Regions from separate parts of the Microbacterium sp. GW823-FHT02G05 genome, predicted to be linked through region 2. Evidence: predicted binding sites of a transcription regulator. Region 2 holds the regulator's gene; the other holds the start of a gene.
What was found. The regulator LexA, encoded in region 2, represses DNA repair genes until DNA is damaged. The targets are predictions, from matches to a motif close to TCGAACANNTGTTCGA.

Region 1: recA (recombinase RecA) is a predicted target of LexA. The motif match lies at 10,830-10,845, and genes of this name have one in related genera.

What each region holds. Positions count from the first base shown of each region.
Region 1 is NZ_JBXAJK010000002.1:675,644-691,341, reverse strand. Features, by position in the region: gene AC1REM_RS13355 (DUF4395 domain-containing protein) at 1-164, opposite strand, end outside; gene AC1REM_RS13350 (TlpA family protein disulfide reductase) at 187-600, opposite strand; gene AC1REM_RS13345 (thymidylate synthase) at 706-1,515, shown strand; gene AC1REM_RS13340 (dihydrofolate reductase) at 1,512-1,988, shown strand; gene AC1REM_RS13335 (SDR family NAD(P)-dependent oxidoreductase) at 1,988-2,749, shown strand; gene AC1REM_RS13330 (NUDIX domain-containing protein) at 2,761-3,300, opposite strand; gene dapA (4-hydroxy-tetrahydrodipicolinate synthase) at 3,383-4,360, shown strand; gene AC1REM_RS13320 (ribonuclease J) at 4,416-6,092, shown strand; gene AC1REM_RS13315 (FtsK/SpoIIIE family DNA translocase) at 6,192-8,936, shown strand; gene pgsA (CDP-diacylglycerol--glycerol-3-phosphate 3-phosphatidyltransferase) at 8,936-9,520, shown strand; gene AC1REM_RS13305 (CinA family protein) at 9,545-10,036, shown strand; gene AC1REM_RS13300 (helix-turn-helix domain-containing protein) at 10,184-10,492, shown strand; gene AC1REM_RS13295 (DUF3046 domain-containing protein) at 10,540-10,764, shown strand; gene recA (recombinase RecA) at 11,044-12,099, shown strand; gene AC1REM_RS13285 (regulatory protein RecX) at 12,102-12,959, shown strand; gene miaB (tRNA (N6-isopentenyl adenosine(37)-C2)-methylthiotransferase MiaB) at 13,009-14,559, shown strand; gene miaA (tRNA (adenosine(37)-N6)-dimethylallyltransferase MiaA) at 14,564-15,535, shown strand; gene AC1REM_RS13270 (GNAT family acetyltransferase) at 15,532-15,698, shown strand, end outside.
Region 2 is NZ_JBXAJK010000001.1:1,994,213-2,009,910, reverse strand. Features, by position in the region: gene AC1REM_RS09815 (TrmH family RNA methyltransferase) at 1-548, opposite strand, end outside; gene rplT (50S ribosomal protein L20) at 666-1,052, opposite strand; gene rpmI (50S ribosomal protein L35) at 1,090-1,284, opposite strand; gene infC (translation initiation factor IF-3) at 1,357-2,031, opposite strand; gene AC1REM_RS09795 (DUF1844 domain-containing protein) at 2,222-2,614, shown strand; gene AC1REM_RS09790 (SseB family protein) at 2,651-3,433, opposite strand; gene priA (bifunctional 1-(5-phosphoribosyl)-5-((5-phosphoribosylamino)methylideneamino)imidazole-4-carboxamide isomerase/phosphoribosylanthranilate isomerase PriA) at 3,441-4,187, opposite strand; gene hisH (imidazole glycerol phosphate synthase subunit HisH) at 4,363-4,998, opposite strand; gene hisB (imidazoleglycerol-phosphate dehydratase HisB) at 4,995-5,597, opposite strand; gene AC1REM_RS09770 (histidinol-phosphate transaminase) at 5,594-6,679, opposite strand; gene AC1REM_RS09765 (LysM peptidoglycan-binding domain-containing protein) at 6,746-7,096, opposite strand; gene lexA (transcriptional repressor LexA) at 7,403-8,089, shown strand; gene AC1REM_RS09755 (S9 family peptidase) at 8,207-10,105, shown strand; gene smpB (SsrA-binding protein SmpB) at 10,116-10,592, opposite strand; gene ftsX (permease-like cell division protein FtsX) at 10,680-11,594, opposite strand; gene ftsE (cell division ATP-binding protein FtsE) at 11,591-12,640, opposite strand; gene prfB (peptide chain release factor 2) at 12,718-13,827, opposite strand; gene AC1REM_RS09730 (MFS transporter) at 13,890-15,152, shown strand; gene AC1REM_RS09725 (HIT family protein) at 15,149-15,634, opposite strand; gene AC1REM_RS09720 (pilus assembly protein TadG-related protein) at 15,687-15,698, opposite strand, start outside.

The DNA.
Region 1 (15,698 bases), on a different contig from region 2:
GTCGCGTCCGCGAGCGGCTGATAGGCGACCCAGCCGAACGTCTGTGCGGCGGTCGAGGCGCCGGTGAGGGCGAACACGGTCGCGACCAGCAGAAGCACGGCGGTGATCGACGCTGCGAAACGCGGACCGCGCGGGTCGATGCCGGGAGGCGAGGGAGTGGTCATGGCTGCTCCGATTCGGGAAGGATCAGACGGCCGCGAGGGCGTCGGTGAACTCGCCACGGTGCGGGACGCCACCGAAGCGGGCCCGGATACGGCCGTCGCCGTCGACCAGCAGCGTCGTCGGCGTCTGCAGGACGCGATAGCGCGTTGCGAGGTCTGGTCGGTGGGTGAGATCGATGTCGACGTGCGAGACGTCCGGATGCTGCGCCGCGATCTCGGTGAGCGACCTGCGCACCTGGGGGCAGCGGGCGCAGAACTCGGTGCCGAACTGCACGATCGTGACGCGGTCGCCGCGCTCATGCGCGGCGAGATCGGCGACATCCATCTGCTCGTGGTCGACCACGCGCATCCGCCCCTGCCGTGCTCGCCAGAGCAGGCCGATCGCCGTGGCGGCGACGAGAAGCGCGCCGGCGACGAGAAGAGCGGTGGTGACGGGCATGCACCGAGAGTACGCGCGCCGCCTGTGTCCGAGGCCGCGTGTTGCGAACCATGACGGCAGGAACTCGCCGCCCCGATCCGCGTGGTGGCGGGTAGGGTTTTCACCATGAGCAATGCCGTGTCGACGCCCTATGAAGACCTTCTCCGCGACGTCTTGGCGGAGGGCACGCACAAGTCCGATCGCACGGGCACCGGCACGACGAGCGTGTTCGGTCGACAGATCCGCTTCGATCTCTCGCAGGGCTTCCCGCTCATCACGACGAAGCGCGTGCATTTCAAGTCGATCGCGTACGAGCTGCTCTGGTTCCTGCGCGGTGATTCGAATGTCGGGTGGCTCAAGGAGAACGGCGTCACGATCTGGGATGAGTGGGCGGATGCCTCGGGCGACCTCGGTCCGGTCTACGGAGTGCAGTGGCGGTCATGGCCGACTCCTGACGGCGGACACATCGATCAGCTGAGCGACGTCATCGAACAGATCAGGCAGTCGCCGGATTCGCGTCGCCTCATCGTGTCGGCGTGGAATCCGGCGGACATCCCCGACATGGCGCTCGCGCCGTGCCATGCGCTGTTCCAGTTCTATGTCGCGGACGGCAAGCTCTCGTGCCAGCTGTACCAGCGCAGCGCAGACATGTTCCTCGGCGTGCCGTTCAACATCGCCTCCTACGCGCTGCTGACGATGATGATCGCGCAGCAGGTCGGCCTGGAGCCGGGTGACTTCGTCTGGACCGGCGGCGACTGCCACGTCTACGACAATCACCGCGAGCAGGTGCAGGAGCAGCTGAGCCGGGACGCCTATTCCTATCCGACACTGCGGTTCGCACGCAGGCCGGAGTCGATCTTCGATTACCGGTATGAGGACTTCGTGATCGAGGACTACCAGCACCACCCGTCGATTCGCGCGGCGGTGGCGGTATGACCTGGGTCGGCCTGATCTGGGCCGAAGCCGCAGGCGGAGTGATCGGCGCCGAAGGGGGCATGCCCTGGCATGTGCCTGAAGACCTCGCGCACTTCAAAGAGATCACGATGGGGTCGCCCGTGGTGATGGGGCGCAAGACCTGGGAGTCGCTGCCCGAGCGCTTCCGGCCACTGCCGGGGCGCGAGAACATCGTCATCACGCGCCAACAGGACTGGGCGGCCGATGGCGCACGCCGTGCGGCCACGATCGCAGAAGCGGTGCGGGGGCTCGAACGTGTCTGGATCATGGGCGGTGCTGAGATCTTCGCGCAGGTGATCGGCGGTGCGGATCGCCTCGAGGTCACTGAGCTCGACCTCGACGTACCCGGAGACGCCTACGCCCCGTCGCGAGCGGGCTGGCGTCTCGTCGACACAGGGGAGTGGCAGACCTCCCGCACCGGTGTGCGGTACCGCTTCCTCGGATACGAGCGCTGATGCGCTCCGCCCTCATCACAGGAGCCAGCGCCGGACTCGGTGCCGAGTTCGCCCGTCAGCTTGCCGCCGATGGGGCGGATCTTGTGCTGGTGGCGCGTTCGAACGCCAGGCTCGAGGCACTCGCCGCAGAGCTGCGGGCCGCATACGGTGTCCGCGTCGAGGTGCTCGTCGCTGACCTCGCCCGTACACGCGACGTCGAACGGGTCGCGAAGCGACTGTGCAGCGAGAAGCATCCGATCTCCCTCCTCATCAACAACGCCGGCTTCGGGCTGCCCCTGCATTTCGCGGACAACGACATCGATGATGAGGTGCGCCACCTGCGGGTGCACGTCGAGGCATCCATGCGGCTCATGCACGCGGCACTCAGCGTGATGCGCGGTCGCGGTGGACGCATCATCAACGTGGCATCCGTCGCCGGATTCATCTCCCGCTCGACGTACTCCGCGTGCAAGTCCTGGCTCATCGGGTTCAGTCGCTGGGCGAATGCCGAGTACGCGCAGGATCGTGTCTCGGTGACGGCGGTGTGTCCCGGCTTCACCCATACGAGCTTCCATGAGCGGATGGGGTTGGCGCCGGGGGATGAGGGCGTGCCCGATCTGATGTGGCTCGACGCGCGCGACGTGGTGCGTGAGGCGCTGCGGGATGCGGCCCGGGGCAAGGCCGTGTCCATCCCGTCGTTGCGTTACAAGGCGATCGTCGCGCTCACGAAGGTGCTGCCGGCTTCGCTGACCGCCGGGGTCGCGCGTCGCGGACGCGTCTGAGCAGTCTCGTCTCAGCGAAGGCGGCCGAGGTGGATGGCGGCGTAGGTGAGCGCCGCGATCGTCTCGCCGTCGCGGATGCGACCGTCTGCGATCATCTCCACGACCTCGGGGAACGGCACCCATGAGACATCCTGGATCCCCTCCTCCGTCTGACCGTCGGTGCGCGAGGCGTGCGCGCGGATCCCACCCGCGAGAAACACGAACTCCGGCGCGACGCTCACGCCGTTCAAGGCGGTCATCTCGCCGAGCAGCGTCCACTCGTCGGCCTGCAGGCCGGTCTCCTCGAGGAGCTCTCGCTGCGCCGCGATGATCGGATCCTCGCCGTCCGTTCCGCCTGCGGGAACCTCGATCGATCGTCCCGTCGTGTACCGGTCGAGGGTGACGAGGCACACGCGGTCGCTCGCATCGAGCGCGACGACGAAGACGGCGGGATGGCGCAACGTGACCACTCCGTAGATGCCATCTCCGCCGGGCCCGGTGACCTGGTCCTCTCGTACCGAGATCCAGCGGTTCTCGTACACGATCTTCGAATCACGGGTCTGCCAGGTCATTCGGCGAGCCTAGTAGTTGGCTCGTGAGTCCTCGTGGCGTCACCGTCTGGGTCGCACGCCGCCGAACCGATACGCTGAGAGCATGACGCACTCGGGAAATCCATTCGGACAGGTTCTCGTCGCGCTCGTCACTCCGATGACGGCCGACGGTGAAGTCGACTGGCCCGCCGTCGAGAAGCACATCGATGACGTGATCACCGCAGGAGCGGACGGCATCGTCGTGACGGGAACGACCGGTGAGACCTCGACCCTGACGGATCCCGAGAAGCTCAAGCTCGTCGAGGTCGGGAAGTCGGTTTCCGCGGGCCGCGCCAAGATCATCACGGGCGGTGGCTCCAACGAGACCGCGCACGCGATCGAGCTGTACAAGGCCAGCGAGAAGGCCGGCGCCGACGGCATCATGATCGTCACGCCGTATTACAACAAGCCCACGCAGGCCGGCATCCTCACGCACTTCCGCCTCGTTGCAGACGCGACCGACCTGCCGGTGATCCTCTACGACATCCCTGGGCGCACCGGGGTTCCGATCAAGTACGAGACGATCCTCCGCCTCGCCAAGCACCCCAACATCCTCGCGGTGAAAGACGCCAAGGGTGATTTCTCCGAGGTGAGCCGCGTGCTCAACCAGACAGACCTGCTCTACTTCTCGGGAGACGACGCCAACGTGCTCCCGCATCTCGCGATCGGGGCATCCGGGCTCATCGGCGTCACCGCGAACATCGCACCGACCCCGTACCGCACCATCATCGACGCCGTGAACCGCGGCGACCTGGCCACGGCGACCGCCGAGCACAAGCGTCTGGAGCCGCTCGTTCGCGCGGTCATGACGCACGTTCCCGGCACCGTGGCCGCCAAGTACATCCTGCACGGGCTGGGCCGTATCGGCAGCCCGCGCGTACGGCTCCCGCTCGTGGGGCCGGAGGAGTGGGAAGCCGCGATCATCGAAGACGAGCTCGCGCTCGTCAAGGACGTGCCCGGCGCCGACTTCTCGAACTTCCGTCCCGACCGCAATGCGGCCGCTGGAGGAGCGCTTCCCAAGGTGCACGGCACCACGCGGTGAGCGCGCTCTCGCGCACAATTCGAACGGGCACACGGTGCCCGGCCCTGGAGGCATGATGACCATCGCACTCGCAGATCCCGAACCCCTCGCCGACGGCGTCCTCCGTGTCACGCCGATCGGTGGACTCGGAGAGATCGGTCGCAACATGACGACCTTCGAGTACGACGGCAAGATCCTGATCGTCGACTGCGGCGTGCTGTTCCCTGAAGAGCATCAGCCGGGCGTCGATCTGATCCTGCCGGATTTCGAACCCATCAAGCACCGTCTCGACGACATCGTCGGTGTCGTGCTCACGCACGGTCACGAAGACCACATCGGGGCTGTGCCGTATCTGCTGCGCCTGAAGAACGACATCCCGCTGATCGGGTCGGGTCTCACCCTCGCGCTTGTCGAGGCGAAGCTCAAGGAGCACCGCATCCGTCCGTTCACGCTGACGGTGAAGGAGGAGCAGCGCGAGCAAGTCGGTCCGTTCGATCTCGAGTTCGTCGCCGTGAACCACTCCATCCCGGATGCTCTCGCTGTCGCCATCCGCACGCCTGCGGGCATGGCGCTGGCGACTGGTGACTTCAAGATGGACCAGCTGCCGCTCGACGGTCGCATCACCGATCTCCGCGCGTTCGCACGTCTGGGGGAGGAGGGCGTGGATCTCTTCCTGGTCGACTCGACCAACGCGGATGTCCCGGGATTCACCCCGACCGAGCGCTCGATCGGCCCCGTGCTCGATCAGGTCATCGGCAAGGCGCCGCGGCGCGTGATCGTGGCGAGCTTCTCGAGCCACGTGCACCGCGTGCAGCAGGTCATCGATGCCGCTCATGCACACGGGCGTCGGGTCGCTTTCCTCGGGCGCAGCATGGTGCGCAACATGACGATCGCCGAAGACCTCGGGTATTTGAAGGTGCCTGCGGGTGTGCTCATCGACTACAAGAAGGCGCGTGACCTTCCCGAAGACCAGATCGTCTACATGTCGACGGGGTCGCAGGGCGAGCCGATGGCCGTGCTCAGCCGCATGGCGAACCTCGATCACGCGATCGAGCCGGGTCCCGGAGACACCGTCATCCTCGCCTCGAGCCTGATCCCGGGCAACGAGAACGCGGTCTACCGTGTGATCGACGGGCTCACCAAGCTCGGAGCCAATGTCGTGCACAAGGCCAACGCCCGCGTGCACGTCTCGGGCCACGCCGCCGCCGGCGAGCTGATCTACTGCTACAACATCCTCCGCCCCAAGAACGTGCTCCCCGTGCACGGCGAGTACCGTCACCTGATCGCGAACGCGAAGCTCGCGCAGGACACCGGGATCGCCGAAGGGAACACGTTCATCGCCTCCAACGGCACGATCATCGATCTGAAAGACGGTGAGGCGCGCGTCGCCGGCCAGCTCGATCTCGGCTTCGTGTACGTCGATGGATCGACGGTCGGTGAGATCACGGATGCGGACCTCAAGGACCGTCGCATCCTCGGTGAAGAGGGCTTCGTGTCGGTGATCGTCGTCGTCGACTCGACGACAGGTGACATCATCTCGGGTCCCGAGATCCACGCGCGAGGTGTGGCAGAAGACGACTCCGTCTTCGACGACGTCGCGCCGAAGATCGTCGCAGCTCTCAAAGAGGCGGCCGGCAACGGCGTGCGCGATCCGCACGCGCTGTCGCAGGTCGTGCGCCGGACGATCGGTCGATGGGTCAACCAGAAGCTGCGTCGTCGTCCGATGATCGTTCCGCTGGTCATCGAGGCGTAGTCTGCGGAGGGTGCTGCATCCCCGTTCCTTCCGGTGCGAAGGTGGCGGGATGCCGCGTCACTACGGGCAAATGTCTGTGCTCCCGCGTAGCGTGGAAGCATGGCCAGGAGTACGAGCGCGACCAGCAAAGGTCAGTCGTCTGAGAAGTCTTCGGCGCGCCCTCGTTCCACGGCTGCGGCGAAGCCGCGTGCGCAGGCGGCGCCGAAGAAGTACATCGATGAGGTCGAGAAGCCTCCCGTCGCCGCGCGCGCATGGATGGGCCTTGCGCACGGTGTCGGCGGTCTGTTCCGCACGTTCGGGCCCGAGACGCTCCAGAAAGACGATCGTCGCGACGGTTTCCCGTTCCTGCTGGTGCTGTTGGCGATTGCGGGTGCCGTCAACGAGTGGTTCTTCATCGGCAACGAGGTCGCGGCCAACATCAGCGCCTACTCTGTCGGTGGCCTGATCGGCCGGACCGCCTTCGTCATGCCCGTGCTGCTTCTGCTACTGGCGGGATGGATGTTCCGACACCCCTCATCCGTCAATGACAACGGTCGTATTGGCATCGGCTTCGGACTCTTCATCCTGACAGTCGCCGGCTTCTGCCACGTGGCGGGAGGCCAGCCGCAGCCGAAGTCCGGCATGCCGGCGCTGAGTGCGGCTGGCGGACTCTTCGGATGGATGCTGGGGGAGCCGCTGTCGTACCTCACATCACCGGTGGCATACGTCGTGCTGTCGCTCCTCGCCGTGCTCAGCATCCTCATCATCACCAAGACGCCGCCGAACCGCATCGGTCAGCGCCTGGGTGATCTCTATGCCTGGATGTTCGATGAGGATCGGGCTGAGAAGCCGGTGAAGGACGCAGAGTCGATCGCCGAGGCTGACAAGGTCGACGATCCGGATGTGCTGCCCTGGTGGCGTCGCAACAAAACCGGTCGCGAAGAAGACCCCGACGGCGGTCTGGGATCGCAGGACCTCACCGAGATCCTCATGACGGAGGATAAGACTCCGGCCTACGACCAGGCCGTGATCGTCACGAACGCTGCGGCCGCGGCGAACGACCCCTACGACGCGGCGACCGAAGTGCTGTCGGACGTGCGGGCCGTGACCGACATGCTTGCCGAGAAGCAGAGCACAGCACTGCTGGACGACGGTGACACCGGCGAGATGCCCGAGCTTCCCGGTCTCGACGGCTTCGGCACAGACGGCCCGGGCGACCGCGGCCCGCAGGCCCCCGTCGCGCCCTACATCCTTCCGCGGCCGAGCGTGCTCAGCGAGGGGCCGCCCTCAGTCGCGCGCTCCGAGGCCAACGACCGTATCGTCGAGCAGATCACGAACGTGCTCACGCAGTTCAACGTCGATGCCAAGGTCACCGGCTTCTCGCGCGGACCCACCGTCACGCAGTACGAGGTCGAGGTCGGTCACGGCGTCAAGGTCGAGAAGATCCTGCAGCTCAGCAACAACTTCGCCTATGCCGTCGCGTCAAATGACGTGCGCATCCTCTCGCCGATCCCGGGGAAGAGCGCGATCGGCATCGAGATCCCCAACACCGACCGCGAGACTGTCGCCCTTGGTGATGTGCTGCGGTCGCAGGCGGCGCAGAAGAGCACGCATCCGATGACGATCGGCGTCGGTAAGGATGTCGGCGGCAACTTCGTCGTCGCGAACCTCGCCAAGATGCCGCACCTTCTCGTTGCCGGTTCCACCGGTTCGGGTAAGTCGAGCTTCGTGAACTCCATGATCACGAGCCTGCTCATGCGGGCGCGTCCGGCAGATGTGCGCATGGTGCTGATCGACCCGAAGCGGGTGGAGCTCACCAGCTACGCGGGCGTTCCGCACCTCATCACGCCGATCATCACGAACCCCAAGAAGGCAGCCGAGGCGCTGCAGTGGGTCGTGAAAGAGATGGACATGCGCTACGACGACCTCGCGTCGTTCGGCTTCCGCCATATCGACGACTTCAACCGCGCGGTGCGCGCCGGAGAGGTCGAGGTGCCGGTGGGCAGCGAGCGTGTACTCAAGCCCTATCCCTACCTGCTCGTCGTGGTCGATGAGCTCGCCGACCTCATGATGGTCGCGCCTCGTGACGTCGAGGACTCGATCGTTCGCATCACGCAACTGGCCCGCGCGAGTGGTATTCACCTGGTGCTGGCAACGCAGCGTCCGAGCGTCGACGTGGTCACGGGCCTCATCAAGGCGAACGTGCCGTCCCGTCTGGCGTTCGCCGTGACGAGCGTCACCGACAGCCGCGTGATCCTCGACAGCCCCGGCGCCGACAAGCTCATCGGCCAGGGTGACGCCCTCTTCTCGCCCATGGGCTCTTCGAAGCCGTTCCGCCTGCAGGGCGCATGGGTTGACGAGAAAGAGATCGAAGCGGTCGTCAAGCACGTCACGCAGCAGGCGCGCCCCGAGTACCGCGCGGATGTTCAGGAAGCGATCGAGCCGAAGAAGAAGAACGAGGTCGACGAAGACATCGGCGACGACCTCGAGTTGCTGCTGGCGGCCGCCGAGCTCATTGTCTCGACGCAGTTCGGCTCGACGTCGATGCTTCAGCGCAAGCTGCGAGTGGGCTTCGCCAAGGCAGGTCGTCTCATGGACCTGCTGGAGTCTCGCGAGGTCGTCGGCCCGTCCGAGGGTTCCAAGGCGCGCGACGTTCTCGTGACGGCAGAGCAGCTTCCCGGTGTGCTCGCGCGTCTGCGCGGGGACACCCCGGCGCCCGCGGCGTCCACCGCGCCACCCGCCGCTGCGGCTGCGGGGATGGCAGCAGGAGTCGACCCGGTCGAGGCGCAGTTCGCAGGCCTGGAAGTCGTCGAGGCCGATGATGACGGTGACGAAGACGCCTGGTCGTTGACGGGTCGTGATTGATGGCGATTCCTCGACAGCTTCCCAACGCGATCACGGTCGCGCGCATCCCGCTCGCCGTCGTCTTCTTCGTGCTGCTGCTCATGGGTGGGCAGTACGGCGACACTGACCTGGCGCTCCGCTGGGTCGCGGGTGGACTCTTCGTACTCGCGATCTCGACCGACTGGGTCGACGGGTACCTGGCACGCAAGTACGACATCGTCAGCGACTTCGGAAAGCTCTGGGACCCGATCGCCGACAAGCTACTGACCGGCGCCGGTTTCGTGGGCCTGGCGATTCTCGGCGAAGTGAGCTGGTGGATCGTCATCGTCATCCTCATCCGCGAGTGGGGGATCACCATCCACCGCTTCATGGTGGCCAGCGAGCACATCGTGGCTGCTGCCTGGATGGGCAAACTCAAGACGGCGTTCCAGGGGGTCGCGCTCGGATGGGCGCTACTGCCATTGCACGTTGTTGTCGGCATGCCGGTGTGGACGGTCGTGACCTTCGTCCTGATGCTGGTCGTGCTCGTGCTGACGGTGCTCAGCGGAATCGACTACATCCTCGCCCAAGCGCGCGGTGTGCGCGAGGGCCGTCGGGCGATGTAGGGGCGAGGAAGAAGGGCGCAAGCCATGGATGCTCCGGACGCTCTCCTCTCTGCTTTGCGTGATCGCGGACTTTCACTCGGGGTCGCGGAGTCGCTCACGGGTGGTGCGCTCTGTTCCGCACTCGTCACGGTGCCTGGAGCGTCGGCCGTTCTGAGAGGCGGGATCGTCTCGTACGCGACAGAGATCAAAGAGAGCGTGCTCGGCGTTGACGCTGCGGTGCTGGACCGGTTCGGGCCGGTGCATCCTGAGGTCGCCGCACAGATGGCGGACGGCGTCCGGCGGGCGATGTCGGTTGGTGGAGTTTCTGCAGACGTGGGAATCTCCACGACAGGAATCGCGGGTCCGGACTCGCCGGATGGGCAACCCGTCGGCACTGTGCACATCGGTGTGAGCATCGGTGCGCACACGAGTACTCGGAAATTCCACTTCGATGGCGACCGGGCCGAGGTCCGTGCGGCAACGGTCTCCGCGGCGCTGGAGTGGGCACGTGAAGTCGTGGAGTGCGCCGGGGAATAGTCTGCGCCTGCGTGAAGTTGAGTCATGTGTACTCACATTTAAAGCACAGGTTGAAAAGATAGGTTCAGACGTGTCAGATCGGGTTAGACTGACGATCCAACCGGGCGAGCTGCACGGTTCGGACGGTCCAGAAAGGGGGAGGTTCTGATGATTCTTGTACGACAGGAAATCGGCGATGTTCTGAGGGACTTCCGTCTGCAGAAGGGCCGCACCCTGCGCCAGGTTGCCAGCAAGGCGTCCGTGGCGCTGGGCTATCTCAGCGAGGTGGAGCGCGGCCAGAAGGAAGCGTCGAGCGAGATTCTCGCCTCGGTTGCAGAAGCTCTCGATGTTCCCATCTCGACCATCATGCGCGAGGTCGGTGACCGTATCTCGGTCCTCGAGGGAATCTCCACCTTCCCGGACGTCGTTCCCGCAGACCTCGTGGCTTCGGTCGAACCAGAGCTGTCGCTGCGCTGAGTGTCTTGGTCGCGAGCAGTCGCGGCAGGTCGTGGTGGAAGGATCCCATGCGCAGGAGTGAGTTCCTCCGTGCCGTCGATGTCGAGTTCGGTGCCCGATCGACATCGTTGCTGAACGATCTCGTGCTCGGTGCGGTCGGAAGCCGGACCGCCGTCGACGCTCTGGATGCAGGCGTGCCGCCCCGTGAGATCTGGCTGGCTCTGTGCGACGAGGCGGAGGTGCCCGCCGAGCGGCGCTACGGTGCGGGACGCATGGAGCCGCGCCGCTCCTGATAGGCGGGACCAGGGCGACCCTGCGAGATTCGTTCCCGTTGCGGATGCTGCTTCTCGGCGTGTCCTCGAATATCTGTTCGAACTCGGCGTAGTCTTCTGCACAGATGGTTTCGAATCCTCGTCATCCACCGATCGTGTGAGTGGACCTCAGAATGTCTGAGCCCCCTTCTACGGTGATTGATGTGGCACCGAGCCATACGCCTTGTCGGAGAGCAGGCCCCAGCCGGGGCTCGCCGCGACAGCCTATAGGCGGCATCACGTCAGCACGAAGGAGCAACCATGCCATCACCCGCAGACCGCGAGAAGGCTCTCGAATCGGCCCTCGCCCAGATCGACAAGCAGTTCGGTAAGGGATCGGTGATGCGACTGGGCAGCGACGAGCGCGCTCCCGTCGAGGTCATTCCGACCGGTTCCATCGCGCTGGACGTGGCACTGGGGGTCGGCGGACTCCCGCGTGGACGCATCATCGAGATCTACGGTCCGGAATCGTCCGGTAAGACCACGCTCACGCTGCACGCGATCGCCAATGCGCAGCGCAACGGCGGCATCGCCGCATTCATCGACGCTGAGCACGCGCTCGACCCCGAGTATGCGAAGAAGCTCGGCGTCGACATCGACGCTCTTCTGGTCGCGCAGCCCGACACCGGTGAGCAGGCGCTTGAAATTGCCGACATGCTCGTACGGTCGGGCTCCATCGATCTGATCGTCATCGACTCTGTCGCCGCACTCGTGCCGCGCGCCGAGATCGAGGGTGAGATGGGTGATTCGCATGTGGGTCTGCAGGCGCGACTCATGTCGCAAGCGCTGCGAAAGCTCACCGGTGGACTCAACCAGACCAACACCACGATGATCTTCATCAACCAGCTGCGAGAGAAGATCGGCGTCTTCTTCGGTTCGCCCGAGACCACCGCCGGCGGTAAGGCGCTGAAGTTCTACGCATCTGTGCGTATGGACATTCGTCGAATCGAGACGCTCAAGGACGGCACGGAGGCAGTGGGTAACCGCACCCGTGTGAAGGTCGTCAAGAACAAGATGGCACCGCCGTTCAAGCAGGCCGAGTTCGACATCATCTACGGCGTGGGTATCTCGCGCGAGGGCAGCCTGATCGACTTCGGTGTCGAGCACGCGATCGTCAAGAAGTCCGGTGCCTGGTACACCTATGACGGTGATCAGCTCGGACAGGGGAAAGAGAACGCGCGCAACTTCCTTCTCAAGAACCCCGACATCGCCAATGCGATCGAGACGCAGATCAAGCAGAAGCTCGGCATCGGCGGTGCGGCACCTGTGGCAGTTGAAGCTCCGGCCGATCCGTCCGCACAGCGTCGCTCGGCCTGAGCATGGCTCGTGATTTCGGGGGCGGCGCATCGGATGATGCGCTCGCCCCCGTCATCCCTCTCTTCGGACGCAAGGGCGGGAGACAGGTTGACGATGACGTCGCGGAGACGGCACACGAAGCCGATGTCGACGACTTCACGAACTCAAAACACCCGGCGGGATCATCGCGTGCCGCAGAAGCCTCCGACGTCTTGCGTTCCTCGTTCCCCGCAGGCGTGGCACCGCTGAGAGCATTGTCATCTTTTACAGAACCGGATCACAGTTCTGACGGCGCCTCGGCCGACCCGAGGGAGGACGAGAGCCGCGGTGATGCCGAAAGCGGCAACGACGGCGAAGAGGTGCGCGCCGCGGCCGTCGCTGTCCTCGTGCGCAAACTCAGCGCCAAACAACTCTCCGTCAGCGAGGCACGGGATGTTCTGCGGACGCAAGGGGTCACCGGTAGCGACGCCGGTGACGTCCTTGATGACTTCGAAGAGCGCGGCTACCTCAATGACCTGGCCCTTGCGGAGATGCTGGTGACCTCGGGAGCAGAGCGCCGCGGCCAGGGGCGCGTCGCTATCGGCCGCACTCTCGCGCAGCGGGGGATTCCGCGACACATCGCCGACGAGGCATTGGGCGTCCTTGAAGACGACGATGCCGAGCGCGCGCTGGAGTTCGCACGCAGCAAGGCCCCGTCCATGGCGCGACTCGACGACGATGCCGCACTCCGGCGTCTCGTCGGGCAGCTCTCCCGGCGAGGGTACGGCGGAAGTGTTGCGATGACCGCGGCGCGGAACGCATTGCGTGAGAACAAACGTGGCTTCGCATCACGCCCCACGAGCGTGCGCTTCACGCCGTCGGATGACGACGATCTCGCCTGAACCCCTCGATGTGTGGGTACCGTGAGACCGCTCGTAGAATGGCTAGATCATGACTACACCAGTGAGTGAACCGACGATCATCGCGCCGTCTGCGGCGGCGGTCGACGCGTCGGGGCGTGCGCGTTCCTACGAGGTGCGCACATTCGGCTGCCAGATGAACGTGCACGACTCCGAACGCCTCTCGGGGTCGCTGGAGAGTGCTGGCTACGTGCGCGCCGAGAGCGGTGCTGAGGCCGACATCGTCATCATCAACACCTGCGCCGTGCGTGACAACGCGGCTGGCAAGCTCTACGGCACCCTGGGACACCTGGCGGCAGTGAAGCGCCGCAAGGAAGGCATGCAGATCGCCGTCGGCGGCTGCCTTGCTCAGATGGACAAGCAGGCCGTCCTCGACAAGGCGCCTTGGGTTGACGTCGTGTTCGGCACGCACAACATGGGGTCGCTTCCCACGCTCCTCGAGCGTGCACGCCACAACGGCGAGGCAGAGCTGGAAATCCTCGAGTCGCTCGAAGTCTTCCCCTCGACGCTTCCCACTCGACGGGATTCCGCGCACAGCGGCTGGGTGTCGATCTCCGTCGGCTGCAACAACACGTGCACCTTCTGCATCGTGCCGAGCCTGCGCGGGAAGGAGAAAGACCGCCGCCCGGGTGACATCCTCAATGAGATCCGCCTTCTCGTCGAAGACGGCGCGATCGAGGTCACTCTCCTCGGACAGAACGTCAACTCGTACGGCGTGGAGTTCGGCGACCGGCAGGCGTTCAGCAAGCTGCTCCGTGCAGCCGGTGAGATCGAGGGCCTGGAGCGAATTCGCTTCACAAGCCCGCACCCGGCGGCTTTCACCGACGACGTGATCGACGCCATGGCCGAGACTCCCGCGGTCATGCCCCAGCTGCACATGCCGCTGCAGTCCGGAAGCGATCGCATCCTCAAAGCGATGCGCCGCTCCTACCGCAGCGAGAAGTTCCTGGGCATCCTGGACCGGGTTCGCGAGCGGATGCCCCATGCGGCGATCTCCACCGACATCATCGTCGGTTTCCCCGGCGAGACGGATGAGGACTTCGAAGACACCATGCGGGTCGTCGAAGCTGCACGCTTCGGCAGCGCCTTCACGTTCCAGTACTCGATTCGCGAGGGCACGCCCGCCGCGACCATGGAGGACCAGGTTCCCAAGGAGGTCGTGCAGGAGCGTTACAACCGCCTGATCGCCCTGCAAGAGCGCATCTCGCTGGAAGAGAACCAGAAGCAGGTCGGACGCGAGGTCGAGGTGCTCGTCTCGACTGGTGAGGGCAAGAAGGACGCGGAAACGCATCGCCTGACTGGCCGCGCCGAAGACAATCGACTCGTGCACTTCCAGGTTCCTGAGGGGTCTGACCTTCCGCGTCCGGGCGACGTCGTCTCGGTCACGATCACGCACGGTGCGCCCTTCCATCTGCTCGCGGACGACCCGACGAGCGCCCCGCTGAAGATCCGTCGCACGCGCGCAGGAGACGCCTGGGACCGTTCGCAGTCCGAGTCGTGCGCCGTGCCGGCTCCTGCAGCTGAGGACGGTGCGCCGCGCGCGGTCTCGCTCGGCCTTCCCACACTCCGCATCGGAGTCTGACGGCGTGACCGCACCGATCCCACCGGTCGCTGCCGTCCGCGCGCCGCGCCTGTGGGCCATCGTCGGCGCGACCGGAACAGGCAAGAGCGACCTCTCTCTCGATCTCGTCGAACGACTCTCGCAGCAGGGAATCGGCGCCGAGATCGTCAACGTCGATGCGATGCAGTTCTACCGCGGAATGGACATCGGCACGGCCAAGCTTCCACTCGCGGATCGCCGCGGCATACCGCATCATCTCTTCGACGTGCGTGAGGTCACGGAGGAAGCTGCTGTCGCGTGGTATCAGCCACTCGCACGAGACGTCATCACCGATATTCACGCGCGCGGCAATGATGCGATCCTCGTCGGTGGCTCCGGCCTGTATGTATCGAGCGTCATCTACGACTTTCGTTTTCCGCCGCGAGACCAGGACCGGCGTGCACGGCTGGAGGCCGAGCTCGCCGAACGAGGAGTCGGACCGCTGCTGACACGTCTGCGCGAGATCGACCCCGCGACGGCCGCGCGCATCGATGCGCGCAACGAACGTCGGGTCATCCGCGCGCTCGAGGTCGCGGAGCAGGGAGAGAACAACCACGGGGCGACGCTTCCGGTGCGGCCCGAGCTCTGGCACGCGCACACGCGCGTGCTCGGCGTGGCAGTGGAGCGTCAGGCACTGGTCGAGCGGCTCGATCGTCGTGTCGAGTGGATGTGGCGCGACGGGCTCATCGCCGAGGTGCAGCAGCTGAGGGAGCATGGGCTGGAGCAGGGCGTGACCGCACGGCGCGCGATCGGATACGCGCAGGCACTGGCACAGATTCTCGGCGAGATCAGTGAGTCGGAGGCGATCGCCCAGACACAGGCGCTCACTCGCCGATATGCGCGCCGCCAGGTGTCCTGGTTCAAGCGCTATGCCGAGATCGAATGGCTCGATGCGCTCAACGGCGCACCTGCTGCCTTCCTTGATTCGCTGGATTCGACAGAGGGTGCAGCGAAATGACGGCGCACACGGAGATCCGGGTGTTCGAGACCGGAGACACTGACGAGGTTGTAGCGCTCTGGGAGTCGGCAGGACTCACACGTCCATGGAACGACCCGCGTGAAGACATCCGACGAAAACTCGCGGTGCAGCCCGAGCTCTTCCTCGTCGCGGCGGAGTCAGG
Region 2 (15,698 bases):
GCCGCTTCGATGACATCGGCGAGATCGCCTCCGACGGAGACAGGAACGTGGAAGAGGGATCCCGTCGTCGAACGGACCACCTTCGGGTTGTACGGATCGACCGTGCGACCGGTCAGCACGATGGCATCCGCTCCCGCCGCATCCGCAGCCCGGATGATCGTGCCCAGGTTGCCGGGGTCGCGCACCTCTTCACAGATCGCGACCAGCTGCGGGCGCGCGGCGAAGATGTCGCGCATAGACGCCGGCGTCTGACGCGCCACCGCGATCAGCCCCTGCGGCGTGACGGTGTCAGCCATCGCGCGCAGCACGTCCTCGGCGACGAGGTCGACCCGCACCCCGTGCTCCTGCGCGGCATCGCGGATGTCGGGATGCTTCTCCCACCCCTGCGGCGTCGCATACAGCTCCACGATCGCATCCGGTCGATACGTCAGCGCTTCACGAACCGCCTGCGGCCCCTCCAGAAGGAAGAGACCGGTGTCGCTGCGCGCAGCGCGCTTCGTCAGCTTGGCAACGGCGCGAACACGCGGGGACCGAGGATTCTCCAGCACTCCCCCAGTTTAGGCAGTCCGCCCACCTCGCTTCGGGAGCCACGCAAGGCGCGCCGACCGGAGACGACGAAGGGGCGCCCTCTCAAGAGAGGGCGCCCCTTCGGAAGAGCGAGACGCTTACGCAGCTGACTTCGGTGCGTTGACGTCGGCCGGAAGAGCCTTCTTCGCGGTCGCGACGAGCGACGCGAAAGTCGCGGGCTCGTTCACGGCGAGCTCTGCGAGCATGCGGCGGTCGACCTGGACACCCGCGAGGCCGAGGCCCTGGATGAAGCGGTTGTACGTGATGCCGTTCTGACGGGCCGCAGCGTTGATGCGCTGGATCCACAGACGACGGAAGTCGCCCTTGCGCTTGCGACGGTCACGGTACGCGTAGACCAGCGAGTGGATGACCTGCTCTTTGGCCTTACGGTACAGACGCGAACGCTGACCGCGGTAACCGGAAGCGCGCTCGAGAATGACGCGACGCTTCTTGTGGGCGTTTACTGCCCGCTTGACTCTTGCCATGACGTGTTGTTCCTCTTCCTAAAAGATCGGACGCGTTTCAGCGGCCGAGAAGCTTCTTTGCGACCTTGGCGTCTGCCGGGGACAGAACCTGGTCCTGGTTCAGACGACGCGTGCGACGGCTCGACTTGTGCTCGAGGTTGTGGCGCATGCCAGCCTGCTGCTTCTTCAGCTTGCCGCTGCCGGTGATCTTGAAGCGCTTCTTGGCACCCGAGTGGGTCTTCTGCTTCGGCATCTTCTCTTCCTTCGTGGTGGCGCCTCTTCAGGCGACGTTGTCAACCCGCGGTGCGGGAGTCTGTGGGGCGGATCACTCCGCGTCTTCAGCCGACGCGGCCTCGGGGGCTGCATCGTTCTGACCGGAGCGCGCGGCGTTCTTCGCAGCTGCGCGCACCGCGTTCTGCTCGGCCTTCGCCTCGGACTTGTTCTTGAGCGGAGCGACCACCATGACCATGTTGCGGCCGTCGATCGTCGGGTTGGACTCGACGGTGCCGAACTCGGCGACGTCTTCTGCGAACTTCTGCAGCAGACGCACACCCTGCTCCGGGCGCGACTGCTCGCGACCGCGGAAGAGAATCATGGCCTTGACCTTGTCGCCCGCCTGGAGGAAGCCCTCTGCGCGCTTGAGCTTGGTCGTGTAGTCGTGCGCCTCGATCTTCAGGCGGAAGCGGACCTCTTTGAGGATCGTGTTGGCCTGGTTGCGACGCGCTTCCTTCGCCTTCTGGGCAGCCTCGTACTTGAACTTGCCGTAGTCCATGATCTTGACCACGGGCGGCTTGGAGTTCGGTGCAACCTCGACGAGGTCGAGGTCTGCTTCCTGCGCGAGGCGCAGTGCGGCCTCGATGCGGACGACGCCGATCTGCTCACCCGCGGGGCCGACGAGGCGGACCTCGGGGACGCGGATGCGCTCATTGGTACGGGGATCGCTGATGCGGTGCTCCTTAGGTGAGGGGTTTCGGCCACCGCGATGCCTAGATGAAGACACTGCGGGCGAAATCGGATCGCCCCACCCGCCAGCTTTCAGACACTGGCTTGGCACCCTTTCTGCCGGCTCGCGCCGGTGGAGTGCAAGACCCGGTAGCCTGGAACGGCAAGCGCGGGTGGGAATGAATCCTCTTTCTGTCCGGAGCATGACGCCCCGGAGCCCGCACAAGTCTAACAGAAAGCAAGGCAGAGTGACCAATCAGGCAGCGCACGAGTCCGCAGACGACCGCCACGAGAAGTGGGCGCGTCAGGAAGAAGCAGCGAGCTCCGCAACTCGTGACATCGCCGATGTGCCCGCCGTCGAGGTCATCACGACCACGGCCGTTCACCTCATGAGCGCTGCCGCTGTAAAGGTCGGCCTCGCCCACGACCCCGATGCGGAGATGGATCTCGACGAAGCGCGCAAGCTCATCAACGCTCTCGCCGGACTGGTCACCGCCAGCGCTCCCGAGATCAGCGACATGCACGCTCGTTCACTTCGTGACGGGCTGCGCTCCCTGCAGCTGGCGTTCCGTGAGGCGTCCACCGTTCCCGACCCCATCGGCAAGGGTCCCGGCGAGAAGTGGACCGGTCCCGTCAACTGACGGCCCATCCCCGACGCCTTCAGAGCTCCGCCGTGGCTAGATGCTGCGGCGGAGCTTGACCGTTAACGAGTCCACGAGCACCGCGATGCGGTCATCCGCCGACCAGCGGGTCGCGAGACGCTGCAGCACGGCATCCAGCTGCTCCCGCTCCAGTCCATCCACGAGCTCCAGCACCACGATCAGTTCTGGGCCGTGCATACGGGCATCCGGATCTCCGGGCACCACCGCGACGTCGATGACCCACATCTCGGTGGCCACACTCTCCTGGAGCGCGGCGAACACGGCGGGCGAGACCGGGCTCGGCTCCCACGGCTGCTCCTGCGCGACCGCCCAGACGGCGGGGCGACGCACGACGAACTCCGTCGCGGATCCTGGGTCGAGCACGATGAGGTCGGTCTGCTCCGCGGACGCCGCCAGCGCCGCGCGGCGCGCCTCGACCGGAATCGGACGCGCGAGAGCATCCCACGCGGACATCGACTCCACAGACGAGAACACGGGCTGCACGCGACGCCCGTCGGGCGCAGACACCGTGACGATCGAGAGCTCCTGCGTCTTGTCGACCTTCAAGCCGGTCGGGCCAACACCCTCATCGCCCTTCTCCGCGAGCAGCGGGATGAGTACCCGCGCTGAACGGAACGCATCGACGACCTCGGTCTCGCTCGCCTCCCCCGCGCGAAAACGGATCAGCGCATCGAGCAGTGCAGGGTCGGCGGAGCCGTCGTCATCGGCCCTCGTGTTCTCCTCGAAGCGGCGTCCCTCCCAGGGCACGCCCGCGGAGTCGCCGGTGTTGAGACTGTGATGGTCGTGGTGACTGGTCATGGCGGAGTCAGTCTCCGGCGACGTCCAGTGCTTCCGCGAGCGTGAAGGCCCCCGCGTACAGCGCCTTACCGACAATCGCGCCCTCGACGCCGAGCGGGACGAGCTCACGCAGTGCGGCGATGTCATCGAGGTTCGCGATGCCGCCGGAAGCGACGACGGGCTTCGGGGTGCGACCCACGATCTCGCGCAGAAGCTCGAGGTTCGGGCCACGCAGCGTGCCGTCCTTGGTGACGTCGGTGACGACGTATCGACTGCACCCCGCATCCTCGAGCCGGTCGAGGACGGTCCAGAGGTCACCGGCATCCTTCGTCCAGCCGCGCGCGGCGAGCGTGGTCCCACGCACGTCCAGACCGACGGCGATGGCCTCGCCATAGCGTGCGATGACATCTGCTGCCCACTCGGGGTTCTCCAGCGCCGCCGTGCCGAGGTTGATGCGCACCGCGCCACTGTCCAGCGCCGCCTCCAAAGATGCGTCGTCGCGGATGCCACCGGACAGCTCGACGTTCACCCCACGGAACTGCTTGATGACCTTGCGGATGATGGCGGTGTTGCTGCCACGGCCGAACGCCGCGTCCAGGTCGACGAGGTGGATCCACTCGGCGCCCTGCTCCGCCCACTCTGCGGCGGCATCCATCGGATCTCCGTAGCTCGTCTCGGAGCCCGCCTCGCCCTGCGTGAGGCGAACGGCCTTGCCGCCGGCCACATCGACAGCCGGAAGCAGAGTGAGGGCCGGGGTTGACGCGAAGTCGTTCATGTCGTCCTTTGATCAGAAAGCGCCCGGCGCGGTCATCACGCGCTGGTGCGGAAGTCGGGGTGGCGCGCCGAGAGGCACGAGAACCGAGAGTAGCCCGCTATCGCGTGGGCTTCAAAACGATGACACAAGGGCACAGCGTACGCCCGCATCGCGAGCGAAAAAAGGCCCCTGTGCGTCAGAGTGAGCCGATCCAGTTGCGGAGCAGCTGAATGCCGGCATCCCCCGACTTCTCCGGGTGGAACTGCGTCGCCGAGAGAGGCCCGTTCTCGACGGCCGCGAGGAACGGCGAACCGTACGTCGTCCAGGTCAGTGCGGGGCCGGGGAACGGCGGGATGACGTCGAGCTCCCAGTGCTGGGCGGCATACGAGTGCACGAAGTAGAAACGCTCGTTCTCGATGCCGCGGAAGAGCACGCTGCCCTCCCCTGGCTCGACGGTGTTCCAACCGATGTGCGGCAGTACCGGCGCATCGAGCTCGGTCACCGTACCCGGCCATTCACCGAGACCCTCGACGTTCACGCCGCGCTCGACGCCGTGTTCGAAAAGGATCTGCATGCCGACGCAGATTCCGAGCACCTTGCGTCCGCCCGCCAGGCGTCGGCCGATGATCTCCTCGCCACGATGCTCCGCAAGGGCCTCACGCACGGACGCGAACGCACCGACCCCCGGAACGAGCAGTCCGTCGGCCTCCATCGCCGCCGTGCGATCGTTCGAGAGCTCCGCATCCGCACCCGCCGCGATCAGAGCTTTGACCGCCGAGTGGACGTTGCCGGAGCCGTAGTCGTAGACGACGACCTTGGGACGCTCGCTCACAGCGCGCCCTTGGTGGAGGGGATTCCCTGCACCAGTGGGTCGATCGACTTCGCCTGACGGAATGCGCGCGCGAACGCCTTGAACTCGGCTTCGGCGATGTGGTGCGGATCGCGCCCGCCGATCACGCGCACGTGCACCGTGAGACCGGCATTGAGCGTGATCGCCTCGAAGACGTGGCGCACGAGCGATCCGGTGAAGTGACCGCCGATCAGGTGGAACTCAAAGCCAGCGGGCTCACCTTCGTGCACGAGGAAGGGGCGACCCGAGATGTCGACGACGGCCTGAGCGAGCGCCTCGTCCAGCGGCACGAGGGCGTCGCCGTAGCGAGAGATGCCTGCCTTGTCGCCAAGCGCATCGCGAATCGCCTGGCCGAGCACGATGGAGATGTCTTCCACCGTGTGGTGAGCATCGATGTGGGTGTCGCCCGTCGCGCGAACCGTGAGGTCGGTCAGCGAGTGCTTCGCGAAGGCGGTGAGCATGTGGTCGAAGAAGGGAACCGTCGTGTGGATGTCGCTGACGCCGGTGCCGTCGAGGTTGAGCTCGAGCTCCACGGTCGACTCGGAGGTGGAACGGGTGCGGCGGGCGGTACGAGCGGTCATGCTGCTGATCCTATCGAGGCGAGAGCGTCCAGGAATGCGGTGGTCTCGGCCTCGGTCCCGGCCGTGACACGGAGGTGTCCGGGGATGCCCACATCGCGGATCAGAACGCCGCGATCGTAGAGCGCCCGCCAGGTTGCTGCGGGATCGGTCACGCCCCCGAAGAGAACGAAGTTCGACCAGGACTCGTGTGGCGTGTAGCCCAGCGCTTCGAGTGTGGCGGAGATGCGATCACGCTGCTCGACGATCTCGTCGACCATCGACAGCATCGTCGGCGCGTTCCGCAGTGCGGCCACCGCGGCCGCCTGCGTCAGGGCGCTGAGGTGATACGGCAGACGGACGAGGCGCAACGCGTCGATGAAGGCCGGGTCGGCCGCGAGGTACCCGACCCGCGCACCCGCGAAGGCGAAGGCCTTGCTCATCGTCCGGGAGATCGCGAGGCGCGGGCGCCCAGGGAGCAGTGTCAGTGCGGAAGGTGATTCCCTCGGAGCGAACTCCTGGTAGGCCTCATCGACGATCACGATGCCGCGGGCCGCCTCGTACACGGCTTCGACGACGTCGAGACCGAGGGGCGTGCCCGTCGGATTGTTCGGCGCGCAGAGGATGATGACGTCGGCATCTGCCGCTCGCACCTGCGCCGCGGCATCTTCTGCGGTGAGCGAGTAGTCCGAGTCCCTGACGCCGGAGATCCAGCGCGCGCCGGTTCCCTGCGTGAGGAGCGGATACATGGAGTACGTCGGCCCGAATCCGAAGGCCGTGCGCCCCGGGCCCGCGAACGCCTGAAGAATGTGCTGCAGAACCTCGTTCGAGCCGTTGCCCGCCCAAATGTTCTCTGCCTGCAGGTTGTGTCCGAGGTACGTGGCGAATCCTTCACGGAGCGTGGTGAACTCACGATCCGGATAGCGATTCACGTCGCGCAGAGCGACGGCGATGTCGTCGAGGATGTCACTCGCCACCGCCTCAGGCACCGGATGCGTGTTCTCGTTGACGTTGAGCGCCACAGGCAGTGGCGCCTGCGGAGCGCCGTAGGGGCGCAGACCGCGAAGGTCGTCGCGAAGAGGGAGATCATCGAGTGAAACGGTCACCCTGCCATCGTAGGCCGCGCCCATGGGCCGCTTCGCACTGTGTCAGCCCACGGATGCTGGCACTTTCTACTTCGTGTACGCAGCGGGCAGTGCGAGCTCTTGCCCGACGGAGAGCGCGCCGCTCTGCAGAAGGTTCAGTCGGCGGATCTCATCGATCACGTCGCGAGGATCAGCCTCTGGCGCGATCGTCGTCGCGATCGACCACAGCGTGTCACCGGGAACCACCGTGACCGTCTCGAAGGACACCCCACCGCTCGCCTCCGCAGAGGCCGTCGCACTGCCGCCGCTCAGAGCGGCTGCGGCGATCCCGATCGCGATCGGAAGCGCGATGAGAGCGGCCAGCACCCGACGACCTCGCGCCGTGATGCGCAGACGCGTCTGGACGGGCGTTGCCGGGGTGAGGGTCATGGTGGTCATGTCGCCTGCTCCTTAGAAGAGGTGTGACGCAGTGTTCGCATTCGGCTCTCGGCCGAGAGAGCCGAATGCGAACCTACGTTCCGAAGATATCTTCGATTTCGAACGTGTGTCAAGGTTTGTTCGAGAAAACTCTTCGAAACCAGCTCGACACGCTCGAACAGATATTCCGTTTTCGTCCGAACATCGGCTACGGTTTCGATGAACACAGCCCACCACGGGCCTCAGACATTCGGCCCGCGAGGTCATTTCCCCGGCGGAATCAGGGATCCGATCCCACGACGCGACAATCACGACGAAGGAGCACCCATGAGCGACACCGCATCGTCCGACGCAGAGGTCGCACGTACTCGGCGCCGCAAGAACCTCAGCGCCAAGCAGCTGGCGATCCTCGAGGTGATCCAGACATCGATCGCGGTGAACGGCTATCCGCCGAGCATGCGCGAGATCGGCGACGCTGTGGGCCTCAAGTCGCTCTCGAGCGTGACGCACCAGCTCGGACAGCTCGAGCTGAGTGGATACCTGCGCCGCGACCCGGGCAAGACCCGTGCGATGGAGGTTCTCATCGACCTCCCCGGCACGGCCGGAGAGAACCCGGCTGACACCGCGCCATCCGTGGGCGATGCGGCGCTCGTCCCCCTCGTCGGCCAGATCGCCGCAGGCGTGCCGATCACGGCTGATCAGCACGTCGAAGAAATCTTCCCGCTTCCCCGTCAGCTCGTGGGCAAGGGAGACCTCTTCATGCTCAAGGTGTCCGGCGAGTCGATGATCGACGCGGCGATCTGTGACGGCGACTGGGTCGTCGTGCGCGCACAGCACACGGCGGAGAACGGTGAGATCGTGGCCGCGATGCTCGATGGCGAAGCCACCGTCAAGACATTCCGCCGCAGAGACGGTCACACCTGGCTGCTCCCCCGCAACTCCGCATTCGAACCGATCCTCGGCGACGAAGCGACCATCCTCGGCAAGATCGTCGCGGTCCTGCGCGCCGTCTGAGATCTGCGTGGGGTGTTGCGAGCACCCCACGCCGGCCTCGATGATGCGGCGACCACCGGGGCCGCTCCAAGGCCCGATCGCGAGCCCCGGAATGCGGAGCCCGCGTAGGCTCGAAGAATGCTTGACCGTTCCGCTCTGTCGTACACCGCTCCGTACGGTGCCTGGGATTCGCCGTTCACCGCAGCAGATCTCGCAGTCGCCGGCTCCCGCATCGACGGGGCGCGCTTCGTCGGGGATGACATCTGGTGGGGCGAGTCGGTCCCGGCCGAGCGTGGGCGGGTGACGATCCGTCGCGGCGAGGCATCCGGAACCGTCGACCTGCTCCCTGCACCCTGGAGCGCTCGGTCCAAGGTGCACGAGTACGGCGGCGGCGCGTGGACGGCGGATGCGACGGGCACGCTGTTCTTCGTCGAGGCAGCCGATCAACGCGTGTATCGACTCTCCCCGGGCGGCACGCCGGAGCCGCTGACCCCCGCCGGCCCACGCCACGGTGGGCTACGCGTGCAGTCGGGCCGACTGTTGGCGGTGCGTGAGGACCTCACGGTGCAGCCACATCTGCGCGCGCTCGTCGAGATTCCCACCGACGGGCGTGCTGGCGCGGATGCCTCGGAGATCCGCGTGCTCGTGGAGGGAACCGCATTCTGGGCGCACCCGACGCTCTCGCCCGACGGCACACGCGTCGCGTTCGTCGAATGGTCGGGGCGGCAGATGCCCTGGGACAGCGCGCATCTGCGCGTGCAGGAGATCGATGGCGACGCTGTCTCCCAGACCCCGACGCGTGCGGCCCTGCAGCCCGAGTGGCTCTCCGACACCTCTCTGCTCTATGCAGATGATCCCACCGACCGCTGGAACCTCCAGCACCTCGAGCTCGACGGCCTCGCGGTGACGGCCGGGCCCACCCCCGTCTCTCCCGCAGACGCGGATACTGGCGGTGGTCTCTGGGTTCTCGGACAGCGGTGGTACCAGCCACTGGACGACGGCAGCATCGTCGCGCTGCGCACGAACGGCACTGATGAGGTCGTGGTGATCACGCCCGACGGCGCGACCCGCACGCTCACCGTGCCGATGAATGCCGGACTCAGCGTGGAGGATGCGTCGGGCACACGCGTCCTCATCACCGGCGCCGGCCCGTCGAGCGCGGCTGGTCTCTGGCTCGTGGACACCGCGGATGGGCGGGTCACCTCGGTGCGTGGCGGTGGAACGTTCGATCCGGCGTGGGTGCCGGTCGCGCGTCCTCTCACGATCGACGGGACCCACGGCCCTGTGCACGCCTTCGACTACCCGCCCACGAATCCTCTGGCGACGGCGCCCGAGGGTGAGCGCCCTCCCTATGTCGTGCTCGTGCACGGTGGTCCGACGGCGCATGTCGCCGGTGCAGCCTCCCCCGCGATCGCCTACCTCACCAGTCGCGGCATCGGCGTTCTGGACGTGAACTACGGGGGCTCGACCGGCTACGGCCGCGCCTATCGCGAACGCCTCAATGGACAGTGGGGCGTCGTCGACGTCGATGACGTGCTCGCCGCGGCCGCCGGGCTTGCCGCATCCGGCGCAGCTGATCCCGCGCGTCTCGCGATCCGTGGCGGATCCGCGGGCGGTTGGACTGTGCTGTCAGCGCTCGTGCGCGGTGGCGTCTTCGGCGCGGGCGTCAGCCGATACGGCGTCGCAGACCTGCGCGCGCTGGTTGCCGAGTCCCATGACTTCGAGGCGCACTACATCGACGCGCTTGTGGGCCCGCTGCCCGAGGCCGAGGCCGTCTACATCGAACGCTCGCCGCTCACCCACGCGGAGCGCATCGATGTGCCCGTTCTGCTGCTGCAGGGCGAGGATGACGCGGTGGTTCCCCCGTCACAGTCGGAGGCGATCCGTGACGCGCTGGCTGCGCGTGGCATCCCCCATGAGTACCTGCTGTTCCCGGGCGAAGGACACGGCTTCCGCCAGGCGGAGACGATCATCACCGTCGCTGAGGCGGAGCTTCGTTTCCTCGGCGAGGCCTTCGGGTTCGCCCCGAAGATCTGACGGTCGAGGGCTACTCGCCCATCCGGTTGCGCAGACGCATGGCGCGCTCTGCTTCCCGGTTGTCCTGCCGTTCGCGCAGCGTCTGACGCTTGTCGTACTCCTTCTTGCCCTTGGCAAGTGCGATCTCGACCTTGGCGCGCCCGTCGGAGAAGTACAGGCGCAGCGGCACGAGCGTGTACCCGCCGGCGGAGACCGCGTGCGACAGCTTCGCAATCTCTTCCCGGTGCAGCAGGAGCTTGCGGATGCGCTTGGCCGAGTGGTTCGTCCAGTGCCCCTGGGAGTATTCCGGGATGTGCACGGCGTCGAGGAAGGCCTCGTTGCCCTTGATGAAGGCGTAGCCGTCGCTGAGGTTCGCGCGCCCCTGGCGCAGCGACTTCACCTCAGTGCCGGTCAGCACGAGCCCCGCTTCGTACGACTTCTCGATGTTGTAGTCGTGACGTGCGCGACGATTGGTCGCGATGACCTTCTCCCCGCGTTCCCTGGGCATAGTGCTCTCCTCTGCAGCCATGCGGGCGCACGGCAGCCTGTCAGTCTAACAACACCGCGGTCGCCGCCGGCAACTGCGGTGCGGATGCTACGCGCGCAACCAGCGGCGGATCGCGAAACCGGCGGACAGCGCAGCCAGCACGACTCCGATACCCACGATGATCGGCACGACGAGCAGCGCGTCCTGCATCGTGACCCACGTCGTGATGAATGTGACTCGACCGCGCAGGTACTCCTGCACCCCGAAGTGCACTCCCAGCAGCACGGCGGTGCTCGCGAGCAGCGACCCGATGACCGCCGCGAACACGCCTTCCAGCACGAACGGCGTCTGGATGAATCGGTTCGACGCACCGACGAGTCGCATGATGCCGATCTCCTTGCGGCGCGCGTAGGCCGAGAGCCGGATGGTGGTGGCGATCAGCAGCACGGCGGCGATCAGCATGAGTCCGGCGATGCCGACGGCGATGTAGGTCGCGATCGTCAGTGCAGAGAAGAGCGGATCGAGGTACTCGAGCTGGTCCTTGACCTCTTCAACGCCCTTCACCCCCTGAAACGCCTCCACAATGACCGTCGACTGGGTCTGATCCTTGAGGTTGACCCAGAACACCTCATTCATCTGCTCGGGCGTGATGACGCTCGCGTAGTCGTCGCCGACGAGGTCGACGGTCTTCTGGTACGCCTCGTCGCGGTCCTCGAAGCGCACATCCGCGATGAGCGGTGCAAGCGTGTCACTGGCGAGTTCCGACTCGACGAAAGCAAGCTGCTCCTCATTGGCGACGCCGTCGACGCAGGTCTCGGTCTGTGAGACCTCGGAGCACATGTAGACCGCGATCTGTGCGCGGCCTTCCCAGTACTCGCGCATCGCACCGATCTGCGACTGCATGAGGATCGCGGCGCCGACGAAGGTCAGCGAGATGAAGGTCACCAGGACAACGGAGATGACCATGGAGGCGTTGCGGCGAAGACCGGTCAGCGCCTCGGAGAGGATGAGACCGAGCCTCATGAGGTGGGTCCCACTTCCTCGTCGTCGTTGGATTCGAGTCCGAGTCGACCTGCGACGCCGATCTCGGCGATGTCGACGTCGGGTAGCGCGATGGGCTGCTGTGCCCCCGTCGCGGTGATGTCTGCGGCGGGCTCCGCAGACTCGGATGCCTCTGCTTGCACACTGTCTTCGGCGGCAGGCGCCACCGGTGCGGGCGCTGCCGCATCGGATGTCTCGATCGCGGCCGCGATCACGGCGGCTGCGGCGAGACTGTCGCCCGAGATCGCCGCGGCGGTCTCGCGCTGGACCTCGAGAACCGCGGTGAGTGCGGCAGAGGCGGCCGCACCGCGAATCGCCTCCGGCGTGAGGATCGGGACGTGCGAGGTGTCGCCGTATCCGCCGCCGACCTCGTCACGCACCATCTCACCGTTACGCAGCTCGATCACGCGCCGCTGCATCTGGTCGACGAACGCCGCCTCGTGCGTGGCCATGAGCACGGTCGTGCCACCGGCGTTGATCCGCGCCAGCAGCTGCATGATGTCTGTCGAGGTCGCCGGGTCCAGGTTTCCGGTGGGCTCGTCGGCGAGGAGAACCTGCGGGCGATTCACGATCGCTCGCGCGATCGCGACGCGCTGCTGCTCACCGCCGGAGAGCTCGTGCGGAAGACGCTTCTCCTTGCCTTCGAGACCGACGAGTGCGAGCGCCTCCGGCACGGCCTGCTGGATGAATCCGCGAGAGGCGCCGATGACCTGCAGCGAGAACGCCACGTTCTGGAAGACCGTCTTCGACGGCAGCAGCCGGAAGTCCTGGAACACCGAGCCGATGTTGCGCCGGAAGTACGGCACCTTGCGGTTCGCGAGCGTGCGAAGGTCACGGCCGAGCACGGCCACACGGCCGCTCGTCGGGATCTCTTCACGGAGGATCAGCCGCAGACACGAGGACTTCCCCGATCCCGACGTGCCGACGAGGAAGACGAAGTCTCCTCGCTGCACCTCGAAATCGACGCCCGAGAGGGCGGGACGCTTCGTGCCGCGATAGCGCTTGGTGACGTTTTCGAACCGAATCATGGCGTCTTGAGCCTAAGCGGCAGGCACCCGCCTGCGGCGAGCGACACTCCCCTGGGCAGCATCCGCTGCCGTGTGGATCAGTCCTCGTCTTTGCGCTTGCGCCAGCGGATGCCCGCGGAGATGAATCCGTCGAGGTCGCCGTCGAAGACGTTGGCCGGGTTGCCCGATTCGAAACCGGTGCGCAGGTCTTTCACCAGCTGCTGGCCGTAGAGGAAGTAGGAGCGCATCTGATCGCCCCAGCTCGCGGTGATGTTGCCGGCGAGCTGCTTCTTCTTCGCTGCCTCTTCCTCCTTCTGCAGGAGCAGCAGGCGCGTCTGCAGCACGCGCATCGCGGCGGCGCGGTTCTGGATCTGCGACTTCTCGTTCTGCATCGACACGACGATGCCCGTCGGAAGGTGCGTGAGGCGCACGGCCGAGTCAGTCGTGTTGACCGACTGCCCGCCCGGACCGGACGAGCGGAAGACATCGACGCGGATGTCGTTCTCGGGGATCTCGACCTCGGTCGCCTCTTCCATGAGAGGGATCACCTCGACGGCCGCGAAGGATGTCTGGCGCTTGTCAGCCGATCCGAAGGGGCTGATGCGCGCGAGACGGTGTGTGCCCGCTTCGACCGAGAGCGTGCCGAAAGCATAGGGCGCGTCGACCTCGAAAGTGGCGGACTTGATTCCTGCACCCTCGGCGTAGGACGTGTCCATGACCTTGACGGAGTAGCCGTGCTGCTCGGCCCACCGCAGGTACATGCGCATGAGCATCTCGGCGAAGTCGGTGGCGTCGTCGCCGCCGGCACCCGAGCGGATGGTGATGATGGCGGAACGCTCGTCGTACTCGCCGTCGAGCAGCGTCTGCACCTCAAGCTGGTTGATGACGGACGTCAACGCGTCGAGCTCGGCGCGCGCCTCGGCCGCGGAGTCTTCGTCTTCCATCTCATTGGCGAGTTCGATGAGCACCTCGAGGTCATCGAGACGCTGGCCGACCTCGAGGACGCGCTTCAGCTCGGCCTGCCGATGGCTGAGGGCGCTGGTGACCTTCTGCGCGCTTTCGGGGTCGTCCCAGAGGTCGGGAGCACCGGCCTCTTCACTGAGACGGGCGATATCGGCACGGAGCTTCTCGACGTCGACGACCTCGGCGATATCGCTGTAGGTCTGACGGAGGTCCGCGATCTGGGCGGAGAGATCAAGTTCGAGCATGACCTGCCCAGACTATCGCGCCCGAGCCGTGGACTCACCATCCCGCGCGATACCGTGGGGCAATGCGTACGCGAGCGTCGACGGTTCTCTGGCAGTACGGGCCCATGGTCTATCTCCCGACCGTGCTGTTCTCGCTGGGCGAGGGCGCCGTGCTGCCGCTCATCCCGGTCATCGCCGCGAACATGGGCGCGGATCTCGCGACGGCGGCGCTCGTGGCATCCGCTCTCGTCGTCGGCCAGCTCTGCGGCAACCTGCCGGCAGGCTGGGCGGTGGCCCGTCTCGGTGAGCGCTACACGATGGTCATCGCGGGCATCATCGCGCTCCTGGGCGCCGTGGCGTGCGCGCTGGCTCCGTCGCTTCCGCTCTTCACGCTCGCGGTGTTCGTCATCGGCATTTCGGCGTCGGCGTTCGGGCTCGCCCGCCACGCGTTCATGACGACACGGGTGCCGCTGGAGTTCCGCGCGCGAGCACTGTCGCTGCTGGGCGGATCGTTCCGCCTCGGCATGTTCGTCGGACCGTTCGTGTCGGCTGTGCTGCTGTCGGCGTTCCAGACAGAGTTCTCGACGCTGTGGTTCTTCGGCGCGTGCCTGGTCGTGCTGATCCTGCTGGTTCTGTTCGGGCCGGATCCGGAAGAGCAGGCGGCGCTTGCGAACGGGCCCGAGCTCGTGGAGGACTCGGGTGAGGCGGTCACGGGTTCCATCCCGTCGCAGGCCCGACGCGGCGTCTTCAGCACGATGTGGCAGAGCCGCGGGGTGCTCTCCCGACTCGGACTCGCCGCTGCTGCACTGTCGGCCGTCCGTTCGGCGCGGCAGGTGGCGCTGCCGATCTGGGGCGTCTCGATCGGATTGGATGCCTCGACGATCGCGCTCGTCATGGGTGTGACCGGCGCGATCGACTTCGCGCTCTTCTACGCGAGCGGGCAGGTCATGGACCGGTTCGGCAGGCTCTGGGCAGCGTTGCCGGCGACAATCCTGATGGGGAGCGGATTCATCGCACTCTCGTTCACGCACGACGGCGACATGGCGGTGCTGTGGTTCGGGCTCTTCGCGGCGGTGCTGGGAGTCGGCAACGGGCTCTCCAGCGGCATCCTGCTGACGCTCGGAGCGGATGTCGCACCGCAGGATGCCCCGGCCGCTTTTCTCGGGTCGTGGCGGACGCTGACGGATGTCGGAGGGGCGACCGCTCCCCTGCTGTTCTCGGCCATCGCCGCCGCGTCGTCGATCATGGTCGCGACGGGAGCGATGGGCGTGATCGGACTGCTGGGCGCGGCCGGATTCCTCCGGTGGATCCCGCGCTTCGCGCCGCGCCCTCCGGGGCGCGACTAGTCGGCGAACTCTGCCTGCGCTGCCGCGAGCTCGTCGCTGATGGCCTGTCGCAACTCGTCGTGCTGCGGGCCGAGGGCGTGCGCGGGGTCTGACCAGTTGGCACCGTCGTACAGCCATACCGGGTAGCGGCGGCGCACCTCGTCTTCCCAATCGAACCGCGGCCAGACGTGCGCGTGCACGAAGGCGTCTTTGTTGCCGAGGATGTCGATGTTGATGCGTGTGAATCCCTCACCCACCCGACGGCAGGCTCGTTCGACGGCGGTCGCGAGGAGGTCGGTGTCGGCGAGGAACTGCACACGCTCGGGGCGCGGAAGCTCGGCGAGCACTGTCGGCCCGGGCGTGCGCGAGAGCAGCACGCTGTATCCAGGAAGGAACTGCGTGTCGCCGATGACGGCGAAGCCTGCCTTTGTCTCGCCGAGCACGGTGGGGTTCTCGCCGCGGAGAGCTGCACCAATGCGGTCGTCGCGCCAGTCGATTGTCATGCGTGAAGCCTAGGGCTGAGCTCGCCGTTGCTCCTGAAGATGACGTGCACGCTCAGCGCAGCGC